One region of the Ralstonia sp. 25C genome, then DNA from elsewhere that is predicted to be linked to it. Evidence: predicted binding sites of a transcription regulator. Region 1 holds the regulator's gene; each other region holds the start of a gene.

Region 1 (3,517 bases):
ACCTGGATCGGCCATGAAACGCTGCTGCTGCAGATCGACGGCCTGAACGTGCTCACCGACCCGGTGTTCTCCAAACGCGCATCACCCCTGCCATTTGCCGGGCCGCGCCGGCACCAGCCGCCAGGGCTATCGCTCAAGCAATTGCCGCATATCGATCTGGTGCTGATCTCGCACAACCACTACGACCATCTCGACAAGGCCAGCGTGCGCGCGCTCATGCGCCAGCCCGGTGGCGCACCGATGTTCTTCGTACCGCTGGGGATCGACCACTGGTTTGCGCGCAACGTACGCGGCACGCGCTTGTCGGGTAGCAACGCCAACGTGCGCGCATTCGATTGGGATGACGAGGCGACGCTTGTGGGCCGCTCGGGCCCTTTCACCGTGCACTTCTGCGCCGTGCAGCACTGGTCCGCACGCGGCCTGTACGACCGCAACCACACGCTATGGGGCAGTTGGGCACTGCTGCATCCGCAGTTGCGCTTCTGGTTCTCGGGGGACTTGGGGTATTCGCAAGACACGCGCGACATTGGCGCGCGCTTTGGTCACTTTGATGTGGCGGCGATTGCCGTGGGCGCTTACGAGCCGCGCTGGTTCATGAAGTCCCAGCACATTGATCCGACCGAAGCCGTGCAGGTGATGCACGACATTGGCGCGCGACAGGCCGTGGGCATCCACTGGGGCACGTTCCCGCTGACGGACGAAGCACTCGACCAGCCCATCACCGACCTGGCGAACGCGTTGAAGGCGGCCAACGTGCCGGCCGAGCGCTTCACCCTCTTCCGCCACGGTGAAACGCGCGTGTGGGATGCCGAGGCCGCGCGCCTTGTCACCGAGTTGCACAAAGAAAAAACGCGGCCGCGAGATGACTCGCTGGCCGCGCAATAAAACTCTGGCAGCGTAAAACTGCGCCGATATCAGGTCGGCGTCGGCAGCCACGCGCGATCCCGCAGCTTGGCGCGGATGCGGGCGATGGCCTGGCTGTGGATCTGGCACACGCGCGATTCCGAGACGCCCATCACGGCGCCGATTTCGCGCAGGTTCAGATCCTGCTCGTAGTAGAGGCTCATCATGAGCTTTTCGCGCTCGGGCAGGCCTTCGATGGCGGCCACCACCGATTCGCGCAGGTCGTGGTCCAGCAGTTGGTCCAGCGGCGTGGCGTCGTTCTCGGCGGCGCGGTTTTCGATGAAGGCGTCGGCGTCTTCGCGGTCGAAGTCTTCGTAATACAGCAGTTGGCTGCCTTGCAGGTCGACCAGTTGCTTCTGGTACTCGGCCAGCGACATGCCCAGCGCCGCAGCAATCTCGGTTTCGGTGGGCGCACGGCCCTTCTGCTGCTGCAGCTTCTGGATTGCCTGCTCGATCGTGCGGGCATTGCGGCGCAGCCCGCGCGGCAGCCAGTCGGAGCCGCGCAGCTCGTCGAGGATCGCGCCGCGAATCCGCTGGGCTGCGTAGAACTCGAACTGCACGCCCTGCGTTTCTTCGTAGCGCGACAGCGCATCGAGCAAGCCCATCATGCCGGCCTGGATGAGGTCATCCAGTTCCACGCTGGCCGGCAGCTTCACCATCATCTGGTTGGCGATGCGGCGCACCAGCGGTGCGTATGCGGCCATTTCATCGGACTTGGTCTTGCGACCGGTTGCGGTGTACATATCCATGCCTGCCTTTGGCGCTTCGTTCATGCTGCGCCTCAATAAACCATCTCGGCCGCACGCGCGGTGGCGTGGGGCGTTGTTGTCGGTGCTGATTCTGACGTTGCCTGTGTCTGCGCCGACACCATCACCCGCGACGGCTCGGTGTTACCCGTGCTGTCAGCGGCTTGGGCCCCTGCGTCAATACTGCTGGCCCAGCTCAGCATCTCTTCGGCAAGCTGGCGGAACGCCATGGCCGAAGGCGATGCGGGAAACGCGCTCGCCACGGGCTTGCCGAGCGAGAGCGCCAGTTCTACGTGCCGGTCCTCTGGGAGGTAACCAGCGAAATCAATTCGGGTGTTCAGGTACTGGCCCACGGTGTTGGCCAGGTTGCTGAACACGCGCAGGGCGGAATCCACCGAATGCGCGCCGCACACCACGGTGCGGATGCCGGCGCCGCTACCTTGCAGCACGGCGGTTTTCTTGAGCAGCGTGTACGCGCTCTTGATGCCTTCCGGGCCATCGGTAAAGGTCAGCAGCACGTCGTCGCAAGCCTCAGCCACTGTGGCGAGCGCGCGGATACCGAAATGCGCGGCCACCAGCGTCACGTCTGCCGTGTCGTCGTACTGTTCGAGCATGCCCGTCACCGCCAGCATGGTCTGCGCGCTCACCACGGCGGCGTCGCGGCCCATGGCGGACAGCGCAATGCGCAGGTTGTCGACAAAGTCATCCACCTGCTCTTGCTCGCCGATCACCAGCACGCGGCGGCTGGCTGCCTGACCGAGCATGCGGCGCAGCCCGGCGGCTTGATCCTTGGCGAAAGGTGTGGTCATGCTCGCCCCCTTGTTCAGGCGAAATCGAAAGCGGCCAGGCCGGGTTCGCGGATACGTGTGGCGCCTTGCGCCACCAGCAGCGACTCGTCCGAATCCAGCGCGAACGACGATTGCTCGGCGCCTGCGCGGAACGTGCGATGCACCAACAGCTTCTTGTTGGGCACCGCAATGTCTTCCGGCACGCGCTGGCCGTACGACACGTAGTGCAGCGGCAGGCGGCGACGGATCATCACGTCCATCGCGTGGCCCACGGATGCGGCCTCGTCGATCTTGGTGAGGATGCAGCCCGCGAGGTTGGCGTCACGGTAGGCGCTCACCACCTCGTCGAGCGTCTTGCCGTTGCTCGCGGCGTTCAGCAGTAGCAGGCGCTTGATCGACGGCCCCACGGCGTGCAGCATCGCCATCTGTTCGGACACGGCGCGATCGCGCTGGCTCATGCCGATGGTGTCGATCAGCACGACGTGCTTCTCGCGCAGATCGTTCAGCGCCAGGCTCAGGTCTTGCGCGTCTTTCACGGCATGCACCGAGACGCCCAGGATCTTGCCGTAGATGCGCAGTTGTTCGTGGCCGCCGATCCGGTAGCTGTCGGTCGAGAGCAGCGCCACGCGCGATGCGCCATGGCGCAACACGAAGCGCGCAGCCAGCTTGGCAGTCGTGGTGGTCTTGCCCACGCCCGTCGGGCCCATCAGGGCAAACACGCCGCCCTGGTCGAGCAGGCTGTTTTCGTCCGACACAGTGGCCAGGTTCTTTTCAATCGCGCGCTGCACGAAATCCAGCGCGCCTTCATACGTATCGTGCTGCGGCATGTTCTCCAGCACGTAGCGCGTGAGCTGCGCCGAGAACCCTGCATTCAGCATGGTCTGGAACAGGCGCGTACGCACCGGGTCGCCCAGCTTCACGCCCAGAGAGGCGAGGCTCGACATGGCATCGGTGAGCGTGCTCTTGAGCACGTCGATCTCGCTGACCATGCGGCGGGTCATGGCGTCGCTCTCCGCCTTCAAATCGGCCTTCAGGTCGGCACGCAGGTCGGCCTTCAGGTCGATGGGCGCGCGTTGCGGG
Region 2 (3,517 bases), 440 kb from region 1:
ACGACCCGTGGAATCTGGATGCGAAGATCACAGCACAGAATGCGGCCATCGCTCGATGCAAGGATGGGCAATGCCTGGAGCGCGAGTTGAACGCAGTCATTGCCGAGCTATCGCCGGTGTACCTGCATGCGCGTCCGGAGTGGCCGAGGGGCGTAGGGCTATGCACCTCAAAAACCGTCGAGATAACGCCAGGTAAAGCGCGGGCGTTGATCGGTACAAAGGCGCAGAAGACGCTTGTCGATACGTGCGCTCCAGAGTCCCTGTCTATGCAGACCTGCCAAGGGCCCCGAGGCAAGTTTGTCTTCGCGTCGTGCACGATGAGCGGCAACCAGGTCAACAGCCCAGAATGGCTCTATCGCGTCAGGGGCGCCAAACTTCGGCCTTTGTTGGCTATCGATGATGGCCCCTCCGGCGTATTAACGACCTCATGCAATGGCATGCCGGATCTCATGACTGCCGCGCGAGTCAGCATGGGCGAGCACTATCTGACCTACTACCGCTATGACGGCACGCAATACCAATCTGCGTATGCCTACTCCGCGATATACGTTGGCACCGACGGCAACGGCAATGACCTGACCATCGCCCAGGGTGGGCCAGAGACCAGAGTGATCTGCCGATAGATCGCAACCACGGCGTCGCGCGGTCAGCCGCCTGACCGCTGCTTCTGCAAGATCGCCAACTGCGTCGTCAGGTAACTGCTGGTGTTCGTCATGCTCGACACCACCTTCGACAGCGCGTTGAACTGCGCGTAATACAGCGCCTGCTTGGCATCCAGCTGCTGCTGCATCCGGTTGATCTGGCTGCCGAGCGACGTGATGGAGCTGTTGAGGGCGTCCGTTGCGTTCTGCACCATGCCGTTGCTCGATAGCAGATTGCCCGACACGGTATGGAGTTGCGCCGCGTAACCGCGTTGCACGGTGACGGTCCCTCGGTTTCCTACCGCACCGCCCGTAATTTGCACCGTCAGTCCGTCGACAGCAGAGCCGGTGGCGCCGTACAGGTTCTGGCCCGAGCCGTTGCCCGCGACGCCATTGATGGTCCCTTGCACATCGCGGCCGGCAATGGCGGTCGGGCTGCCGCCCAGGAGGGACGCGGCCCCGTTGCCCGACACAGAGACTGCGGAGATCGAACCGTACTGCTTGTCGGTGATGCTCAACACGCCACTGGCATCGGCCGATACCGAGACCTCCACCTTGGCCCGCTGCAGCGCGGGTGTGGCGTTGATCTGGCTCTGGATCTGCGCGGCCAGCCCTTGCGGCGTGTAGCTGCCCGCTGGCACGGTGATGTTGGCCGCCATGCCGCTGATGGTGAACGCTAGGCTATCGTTCACGCCGCTCTGGATGGTGGTGTTGGCCGCCGCCGAGCCCTGGAGCAAACCCTGCGTCGCCAGCTGCGTGATGTTGACGGCGTAGCTGCCGGACTGCGTGGCCGAGGAGAACGTCGGCACCTTGATCAGGGCATCCGTCGCCGTGCCGGTGCCGGCAAACAGCCCTGCCACCTGGCCGGGTGCGTGACCGAGGGCAGCGTTGAGCTTGCTGTCGTCAATCGACAGCGTGCCGTCCGGGTCCATCGTCACGCCAACACTGCGTAGTGACTGGTATGCGCCGTTGCCGATCCCGTGGCCCAGCACGTCGGTCACTTGGTTGATCAGCGCCCGGGTGCTGACATCGCCCGCCAGTGCACCGCTGTTGGCAGGGTTGGCGGTGTCGATCTTGGTCAACGCGTTGAGCTGAATGCGCAGCGCGTTGTAGGCCTTCACAAAATTGAGCACCGCAGTGCTGCCTTGCCCCGCGTCGCTGCTAACGTTGACCGTCGTGCTGCCAGTTTTTGCGAGCGTGAACGACGTGCCGTCCACCACCTCCGACAACGTGTTCGTGGGGCTTTGCACCGCAATGCCGTTGACCGTGGCCAGGGCGTTCTGGCCCGTGGTGACCTCGGTCATGTTCTGCGTGCCGGCCGGGTCGTGTGCCAGCAGCGATTGCAGTGCGCTATCGCCCGACACGGCAATTTTCATCTCCGAACTGGCGCCGCCAGCCGAAGAGGTCAACACCAGCCGATACGGATTGCCACTGCCGTCGTTGACGATGCTGGCCGACACGCCCACGTTGGCCGCGTTGATGGCATCCCGGATGCCCGAGAGCGTGTTGTTGGAGGCATCAATGGTGACCGAGCCGCCCGGCAGATTGCCGTTTTGCGCGAACGAGGCGCCGGTGTATTTGCCGCCAGCAAAGCTGCCGCCCGACACGGTGCCAAACGAAAAGGTGAGGGTGGTGGCCGCCCCGCTACCGATGGGCGACTTGGCGGACGCCTGCCCCGACGCGGTCAGCACCTGCGATTGCGCGAGCTGCGTAACATTCACGCGATACGTACCTGCCGACGCGGAACTGGACACCGCCGCATTGAGCACCGAAGTGTCATGCCCGGTCGCCTTCATGCCGCTGAACGTGCCGACATTGTTGAGGCCCGCCATCGCCGTCTGAAAGGTCGACAGCGCGCTTTTGATGGAGCCCACGGCAGACAACTGCGTCTGAAAGGTCTTCTGCTGCGTCTGGCGCAGCGTCATGCCCTTGCTTTCCGCCTGGATCAGCTTGGTGACCAAGCCATTGACGTCGATGCTTGTGCCGATGCCCGGAAGGGAAATCGACGGAACGTAAGTGTTGCTCGTGGACGAGGTGGCCATGGTCGGTCGCGCGCAAACGATTTTTCTTCACAATGTGACGGCGGCGTTGCGCGCTTCTTTAGGGCGAACCCCCTCCATCTGGGCACATTCGGTGTGTTTGCTCAGGAAAGCGCAAGAAAAAAAGGCACGCCAGAATCCTCCGGCGTGCCTTGTCTTGCCTTGGTGGAAGCGAGTTCAGCTTACGCGGCGCTGCTCCACGACACTCCCGCGCGACAACACCGGCACCAGCGCGGCGCCGGTATGGCTGGCCGACACGCGCGTCAACGCTTCCGGCCCGCAAGCCGCCACGATCGTGCCGCCTTCATCGCCGCCTTCGGGGCCCAGATCGAGAATCCAGTCCGCTTCGGCAATCACGTCCAGGTCGTGCTCGATCACGATCACGCTGTGGCCGCCGTCGGCCAGGCGGTGCAGCACGCGGATCAGCTTGGCCACGTCGGCCATGTGCAGGCCCACGGTCGGTTCATCCAGCACGTACAGCGTGTGCGGTGCCTTCTGGCCGCGGCGGGTCACGTCATCGCGCACCTTCGACAACTCGGTGACGAGCTTGATGCGCTGCGCCTCACCGCCCGACAACGTGGGCGAGGGCTGGCCCAGCGTCAGGTAGCCCAACCCCACGTCCTTCATCAGCTGCAGCGGGTGGGCGATGCTGTTCATCGCGCCGAAGAACTCCACCGCTTCGTCGATCTCCATGGTCAACACATCGCCGATGTTCTTGCCGCGCCAGGTAACGGCCAGCGTCTCGGGGTTGAAGCGTTGGCCGTGGCACACGTCGCAGCCGACCTTCACATCGGGCAGGAAGCTCATGGCGATGGTGCGCACGCCCTGGCCTTCGCA
Region 3 (3,517 bases), 960 kb from region 1:
AAAACCTTGCTACGCCATTCAGGCGCAATTTCCTTCCGGTTTTCTTATTTATGTCGCCAGGCGCGGGGGATATACCCCGCCAAAATCCGCAGAATAAATCCCCAGCATGCTTGTTGCACCCATCAATGGGATGTAAACCTTTTTGTTTACCCTGATTGGATGTGTGCAAGACCGGTATAGATATCAGGATCAGGCGGCAGCAGCTAGCCCCACTTCACGCCCATTGACTCGGGGCAAAATTGGGGCCTGCGGTGGCGTAGGACAGGCGGGGAGCGTGGCGGCGGTGTGCCGCCGGGGGCTTATTGCGCGACGACCGAGAAGCGCGGCATCGACAGCGGCTGTTTTCCGTCGCGGCCGTAGGGGGTGCCGCCGCCATTATTGGCTGCGTGCAGGACAGACAGCGCATTCTGCGTGGCACGCAGGCGCAGGTCGATCAGGGCGCCGTTGTCGATATTGCGCTGGCGCAGGGCGCGGGCCAGGGCGAGGTTCTCGTCGAACAGGCGGCTGGCGGTTTCGTCCGAGCGCAGGTATTTCACTAGCCCGTACGGATCTGCGCCGCCGTGCTGCGCCCACCAGAGGCGGCGCTCACGGTCGGCTTCGCCCAGGGCGGTGAGCTGGTTCTGCTTGGTCTGGGTAATGCGCTCGAGCTCGGCCATGTCGCCATCGCGCAACGCCTGGCTTTCGGCTTCCAGGGTTTGGGTGGCGGCGCGCAGCAGTGCCTGCTCGTCGGCAAGGGTGCGGATTAGCAGCGTGTTATCCATGGTGGCGACCTATCAGCGTGGGGAGCTTGGGTAGCCACCGGCCCGCATGGGCTGAGCGCCACCCCGCCGCGATCAGCCCATGCGGGCCGGCGGCGTCATCAAAAACGAGGGACAGGCGCGGGAAGTGCCCCGTCAGGCCTTCTTGCTTCGCGTCGAGAGCAGCGACTGGGCGTCGGACAGTGCCGCATCGGCGATCTTGCCGGCGTCCATCTTCAGCGTGCCGTTCTTGATGGCGGCGCGAATCTGCTCGACGCGTGCTGCGTCGAAGTCGCCACTGCCCACTTGGCGCGAGACTTGTTGAATCGAGAGCGACGGGGTGTCGCCACTGTGGCGCGTCGAGCCCGCAGCCGTGCTGCTGGCCGACGGTGTGCTCGTGGCGCGGGCCGACCCGGACGTGGCGTCCTTGGCCGGCACCACGGCGGGCGCGTTGTTGACGATATGGTTGATTTTCACAGGTGTCTCCGAAGAGCGCGTTCATCCTAACACCCATATCGGCCAACCCCGGCTCAAACTTTAGCGGCGGAATGCGATTGCACATCACACAGGGAGAGTGATCGATTCGCATCAAACCGGCTCAAAACTGGACGGCGACCACGCCAACCGACTGTGCAATCCCCGAGATGACGTTGCCGTTGGCGGTGCGCACCTGCGCCACTTGGCCAATGGCCGCCTGATTCAGCGCCCGTCCGTCACTGGTGACTTGAAAGCCACCCCCATCTGCGATGAGCTTGACGGTCTGGCCCGCTTGCACGGCGATGGGCAAGCGCAGGCTCTCGGCGCGCAACGGCTGGTTGGGCGCCACGCTGGTGATGAGTACGCGGCCCACCACGTCCGCAGGTTGCTGCACCACGGAGGGCGGCAGCGCAGACAGATCGCCCGTGCGCGCCTCCAGGTCGCCCATGTCGAGCGTCTTGCCTGGCGACAACTGGTGTGCGGCCACGTAATACGTTCCGCTGATCTGAATCGTGGCTGGCACCCATGCCGCCCAGGCGTGAGGCGAACGGCAGCGCACGCCCACTTGTATACGGCCGCGCAGGCGGTTGGCGGCGGGCAACATCAGGTCGATCTGATCACACGGCTGGTTGGCGATGCGCGGGTCGATGGGGCCGATTTCCGCCGAGGCGCGCGGGGCGCCGGCGTCATTGGTGCCGCCCAGGATGTCCAGTTGCGATTGCAGTTGCTGCTGAATCTGCATCTGGATGGCGGTCGGGCCCTGGATGGTAGTAGCAGGCGCTTGGGCGGGCGCACCCACATTGGCGGCGGGCGCGTACCCCACACGCATCATGCCCTGGGCATGTGCCAGCAGCGGATGGACCAGGCTTGCGAGCAGGCCCATTGCCAGGATGACCAGCAGCTTGCGCTGGCGTGCGGCCAGCGGCATGGCCGTGGCGGCGGCAACGGTGGGGTGGTGCGCCTTGCGTGCAAACCGGTTGGACATGACAGCCCTCCATCAAAAGTCCGGTGAAGTGTAGCCACGCGCGCGGGAGAGCCAAATGCGGAAATGTCGGCCAATCCCCCCCTTATTCGGACGAATGCACTTGCGCACCGGCCCCTAGACTTTGCAACGTGGTGAAGTCCCTGGCGTTGCGCGGTGTCTGGTTGTGCCTCGCGTGACCTGTCCTGGTGGTCGTGTTCGTGGCGGCTGCTGGATCGCAGACAGTCCTTTTCCACTGAGGTGCATGACGGCAACTCAGCAGCACGCGGTAACAAGCGGTTTTTGGAGCCGGCATCGGCGGTTTTGAAGGGGCCGCCGGTGCCGCAGTCTCCACCCCCTACAGAATTGGAAACACAAACCCGGCGGGCGCGCCAGCAACAGGGCGCCGCGCGCAAGGAAGACAGACATGGTCGACAAGCTGGATCAGTTGTTCGGTTTTCAGGAGCAGGCGCTGCACTTGCGTTCGCAGCGGCACCAGATCCTGGCCTCGAACATCGCCAACGCCGATACGCCGAATTACAAGGCGCGCGACTTTGATTTTCAGTCGGCGCTGCAGAACGCGGTCGGCCAGCAAAGCGGTAACAGCCTCCCGATGATGGCAACGGCGGCCGGTCACTTGACCACCACCGGCGCCCCGGCAGGCGATGTGACGCCGATGCAGGCGTCGCTATCTCAGCAGACCAAGGCGCTGCAAGGTGAGGTGCAGTACCGCACCTCGCAGCAGCCCTCGATTGACGGCAACACGGTGGATATGGACGGCGAGCGCATGCGCTTTGCCGACAACACGGTGCGTTACGAGGCCGACCTGAACATCGTGACGCAGAAGATCAAGTCGATGCTGGCGGCTATTCAGAACAGCTAGTCCGCTGAATCATTGAAATGGGAGGTGAAGGACATGCCATGGGGGATGCAGCGCTAGGCGCAAAGCGCAGCAATAGCTGGCTATTGCGAGCATTTGCAACGACGCGATGCGCCCCCATGGCATGGCAAGCACCGACCAATTTCAGTGATTCAGTGGACTAACACGACGTACAGGGCAAGACGACCACGCAGCAGTCAGGCGTGGCGAGAAAGAGGGGCGGGAGTGATGTGGCGCCCCGGGCCAGGCAGATCTGGCTCGGAGCGCGCCCTCACAACGGCAAGTTAGACCCGGCAATTGCGCCGGGCACAGTATTCAGAAGACAGCGGAACCAACATGTCGCTATTCAAGGTGATGGATGTGGCTGGCAGCGCGCTCACCGCGCAGTCCAAGCGCATGAACGTAGTGGCCTCCAACCTGGCCAACGCCGAGAGCGTGACCGGCCCGGACGGCACCGCCTAC
Region 4 (3,517 bases), 970 kb from region 1:
CGCGGATGGTGCGGATTAAGCGCGCCCATCAGTGGCTGGCGATCGACAGCAGCGAATCGAACAGCGTATTGGCCGTCTGCATCACCTTGGCTGACGCCTGATAGGCCTGCTGGTACTTCATCAGGTTCATCGCCTCGTCATCGAGGTTCACGCCCGACACGGATTGCTGCTGCGACGTCGAACTCGCCAGCAGCGCTTTCTGCGACGTCAGGTTGGTGCTGGCGGAATTGGCCTGCACGCCCACTTGCGTCACCAGCGTGTTCCACGCCGAGCCGATCGAGCTGGTGCCGCCGTCGAGCAGCGTGGCGTTGCGCAGCTTGGCCAGCGCGCTGGCGTTGCCGTTGTCGGTGCTGTTCGCGGTGTTGGCCGCAACGGTGAAGGTATCGCCATTACCCGGCGAGCCCGACAGCGTCATCTGCACGCCGTTGAAGGCATACGTGGCGCCCTGGGTGTACGGCGCCGTGCCACCGGTGTAGGTGGTGGACGTGCCATTGGCGGTGACCGTCACGCTGCCCGGAAAGCCCGACAGCGAGCCGCCCACGGCGGAGCTGTAGGTAAGCGTGACCGGCGAGGCCAGTGGCGAACCGGCGTACGTGCTGTCCACGCCAATGGACGACACCGTGGCGCTGCCCGTGTTGTTGCTGCCCTGCGTGAGCACCACCGGGGAGGCTGCCGCCACGTTGTGATAGTCGGTGGTCAACGTCTGCATGGTCGATGCGGCGTTGGCCGTCGGGCGCACCAGGAACGAATCCCCGCTGTTCATGGTGCCCGACACGTTGAGCGTGACGCCGTCGACGGTGGTCGGCCAGCTCGTCACCGTGACGGAGGCCGAGCCGTCCGGATAGTGCGAAACGGTGTAAGCGCCGCCCTGGTACTTGATCTGGTAGTCGTAGCCCATCCCGGCGTCGGCGTTGGTGATGCTGGCCGTGACCGTGGCGCTGCCGGTGTTGTTGGTGCTGGCCGCCACGCTCGGCGCGCCCACGGCGAACAGGTCCGTGCCCATCTTGCCGTTGGCGTCCATGCCGAGCTTGCTCTGCGCGTTCACGTCGGCCGACACGGCGGTGGCCAGACGGCCGAGGCTGTTCTGCGCCGGGATGAGCGTGTTGCGGCGGAAATCCATCAAGCCGCCCAGCGTACCGCCGCCGAGCTGGCTGTCGTCGATCGTGACGGTGCCGGCCGGGCTCTTGTAGCCCACCGACAGCTGCGTCGGGTCGTACTGCGACGGCACCGGCGTCAACTGGTAGCTCTGGTTGCCCTGCACCAGCGCCTGACCGTTGCCGACGTAGATGTTGTATTGGCCGTCGCCGGTCTGTACCACGCTCGCCTTGATCGACTGGTTGAGCGTCTGCACGAGTTGGTCACGCTGGTCGCGCAGGTCGTTGGCGGGCTGGCCGGTCGAGGCCTCCGCCTTGGCGATCTGGTCGTTCAGGGAAGCGATCTGCTGCGCGGTGCCGTTGACCGAGCTGATCTGCGTCTGCACCTGCGTGTTGACCTGGCCAGACAGCGCATTCATCTGGCCGGAAATCGAATTGAAGCGTTGCTGCAGGCCGGCCGCCGCGTTCAGGAAGACCTGGCGCGCGGTCGTGCTCGACGGGTTGGACGCCAGGCTGTCGGCACTGTTGAAGAAGCTGGTCAGCGCGGAGCTCAGGCCGCTGTTGCTGTCCGACATGTACTTGCTCAGGCCGGAAACCAGGCTGTTGAGCTGGTCCGCCGCACTGGTGGCCGCCTGGCCGCTTTGTACCTGTGCGGTCAGGAACTGGTCGTAGATACGCTTGACGGTCGTGACGTTGGCACCCTGCCCCAGATAACCGACGCCGGCGTACATCGGAATGTTTTCCGTCTGCACGGCCTCCTGGCGCGAATAGCCGGGCGTGTTGGCGTTGGCAATGTTGTTGCCGGTCACCTGCAGGTTGATATCGGCAACCCGCAGGCCGGTGGCGCCAATGTTCAAGAGGGAGCTGCTCATGTTTGTCTCGCGGATGGTCTCGAACCGAGCGACACAACGCCGCCGGGATAGACCCTAGAAACAACATCGGCCGGCCAAGAAGAAACTTGAGCCGGCCGATGCGTTGAAATATGACGACTAATTCACTTCAAGCGATCTGCTTGAGCACCGCCATGATCTTGTGGGCGTAGTTCGGGTCGGTGGCGTAGCCGGCGCGTTGCAGGCCCTTGGCGAACGACGCTGCATCGTTGCCGTTGCCCGCCGCCACGACATTGCTGTAACGCGGGTTGTTGGACAACAGGTTGGCGTAGTCCTTGAAGGCCTCGGCGTAGGAGCTGTAGGCGCGGAACTTCTCCTGGACCTTGTGGGCGACGCCGCCGATGTATTCGGTGGTGGTCACCACTGCGGTCTTGCCCGTCCACGAGCCGCCGGCCTTGATGCCGAACAGGTTGTGCGTGTTGGAGCCGTCCTTGGCCTTGATTTCGCGGCGGCCCCAGCCGGATTCCAGCGCGGCGTGGCCAATCATGAAGTTGGCAGGAATGCCGGTTTCCTGTGCCGCTTGCGAAGCGTGGCCGATCAGCTTGTTGTAGAAGCTGGCCATGCGGCTGCCGCCAGACTCAGACGCCACGGTCAACAGATCCACATCGGCCATGGCGCTGGCGGACTTGCTTTCGGCTTCCGCCTGCTTGCGCAGGGCAGCCAACGCGCGCTGCACACGTTCCTCCAGGCCGGGGCGCGGCACGGTGCTGATGCCCGAACCATCGTCTTCCGTGCCGGTTGCCGCCGATGCGGCAATGCTGTTGAGCGACGACCGGGCAATGGTCTTGGCCGCATCCGTGGCGGAACCGGCAGCGCCCGGCAAGGCGGTGTTGGTGGCCGTGGTGTTGGACAGCGCGGTATTCACCGGCGTCGTGGACGCATCCGGGTTCACGCGGTTGGCCTGGCGCAGCATCTGCTTCAGAAGCTGGTCGGCCACGCCCACGCCGCGCGCGGCCATGGTCTGCGAAAGCTGCTGGTCAAGCATCGACGTATACATCTTGTTCGATGACGAATCGAACAGCCCGTTCTGCGGCGACGCATCGCGCATCTGCTTGAGCATCATGTTCACGAAGATCGCGTCGAACTGCTTGGCGACGGTCTTGGTGGCGCCGGTCGGGTCGGTGCGTGCCGTCTGCTTGAGCGACTCGAAACCCTTGGAATCGAGCGCCAGGCGGCTGGTGAGGTCGGTCGGGTTCATGGTCATTGCTGCATCCCCGGCATCAAATAATTTCCAGATCGGCGCGCAGCGCGTTGGCTGCCTTCATCGCCTGCAGGATCGAGATCAAGTCTTGCGGGTTGGCGCCAATCGCGTTGATGGCCTTAACCACATCTGCCAGGTTGGTGCCGCCCTTCACGTTGATGAGGCTGCCGCCCTGCTGCTTGACTTCGATGTTCGAGCGCGCGCCCGCCACCGTCTGCCCTTGCGAGAACGGCGCCGGCTGGCTCACGACCGGCTCAGTGCTGATGGTGACCGACAGGCTGCCGTGCGCCACCGCGCAGGGCTCCAGCTTGACGAGCTGATTCATCACTACC

The links. The regulator FliA, encoded in region 1, starts transcription of late flagellar genes. The targets are predictions, from matches to a motif close to CTAAAGTTTNNNNNNNNNNNGCCGNTA.
Region 2: a site for FliA is predicted at 2,719-2,745, ahead of fliD (flagellar filament capping protein FliD). Genes of this name have one in related genera too.
Region 3: a site for FliA is predicted at 1,251-1,277, ahead of flgM (flagellar biosynthesis anti-sigma factor FlgM). Genes of this name have one in related genera too.
Region 4: a site for FliA is predicted at 2,031-2,057, ahead of flgK (flagellar hook-associated protein FlgK). Genes of this name have one in related genera too.

The regions. Positions count from the first base shown of each region.
Region 1 covers NZ_CP196738.1:427,305-430,821, forward strand. Annotated here, with positions in the region: gene ACS7SF_RS20455 (MBL fold metallo-hydrolase) at 1-885, shown strand, start outside; gene ACS7SF_RS20460 (RNA polymerase sigma factor FliA) at 915-1,676, opposite strand; gene ACS7SF_RS20465 (MinD/ParA family ATP-binding protein) at 1,685-2,458, opposite strand; gene flhF (flagellar biosynthesis protein FlhF) at 2,473-3,517, opposite strand, start outside.
Region 2 covers NZ_CP196738.1:2,013,962-2,017,478, forward strand. Annotated here, with positions in the region: gene ACS7SF_RS27540 (hypothetical protein) at 1-623, shown strand, start outside; gene fliD (flagellar filament capping protein FliD) at 647-2,683, opposite strand; gene uvrA (excinuclease ABC subunit UvrA) at 2,858-3,517, opposite strand, start outside.
Region 3 covers NZ_CP196738.1:1,391,124-1,394,640, forward strand. Annotated here, with positions in the region: gene ACS7SF_RS24660 (flagella synthesis protein FlgN) at 300-761, opposite strand; gene flgM (flagellar biosynthesis anti-sigma factor FlgM) at 894-1,214, opposite strand; gene flgA (flagellar basal body P-ring formation chaperone FlgA) at 1,336-2,199, opposite strand; gene flgB (flagellar basal body rod protein FlgB) at 2,603-3,058, shown strand; gene flgC (flagellar basal body rod protein FlgC) at 3,392-3,517, shown strand, end outside.
Region 4 covers NZ_CP196738.1:1,400,013-1,403,529, reverse strand. Annotated here, with positions in the region: gene flgK (flagellar hook-associated protein FlgK) at 29-1,966, opposite strand; gene flgJ (flagellar assembly peptidoglycan hydrolase FlgJ) at 2,094-3,182, opposite strand; gene ACS7SF_RS24710 (flagellar basal body P-ring protein FlgI) at 3,205-3,517, opposite strand, start outside.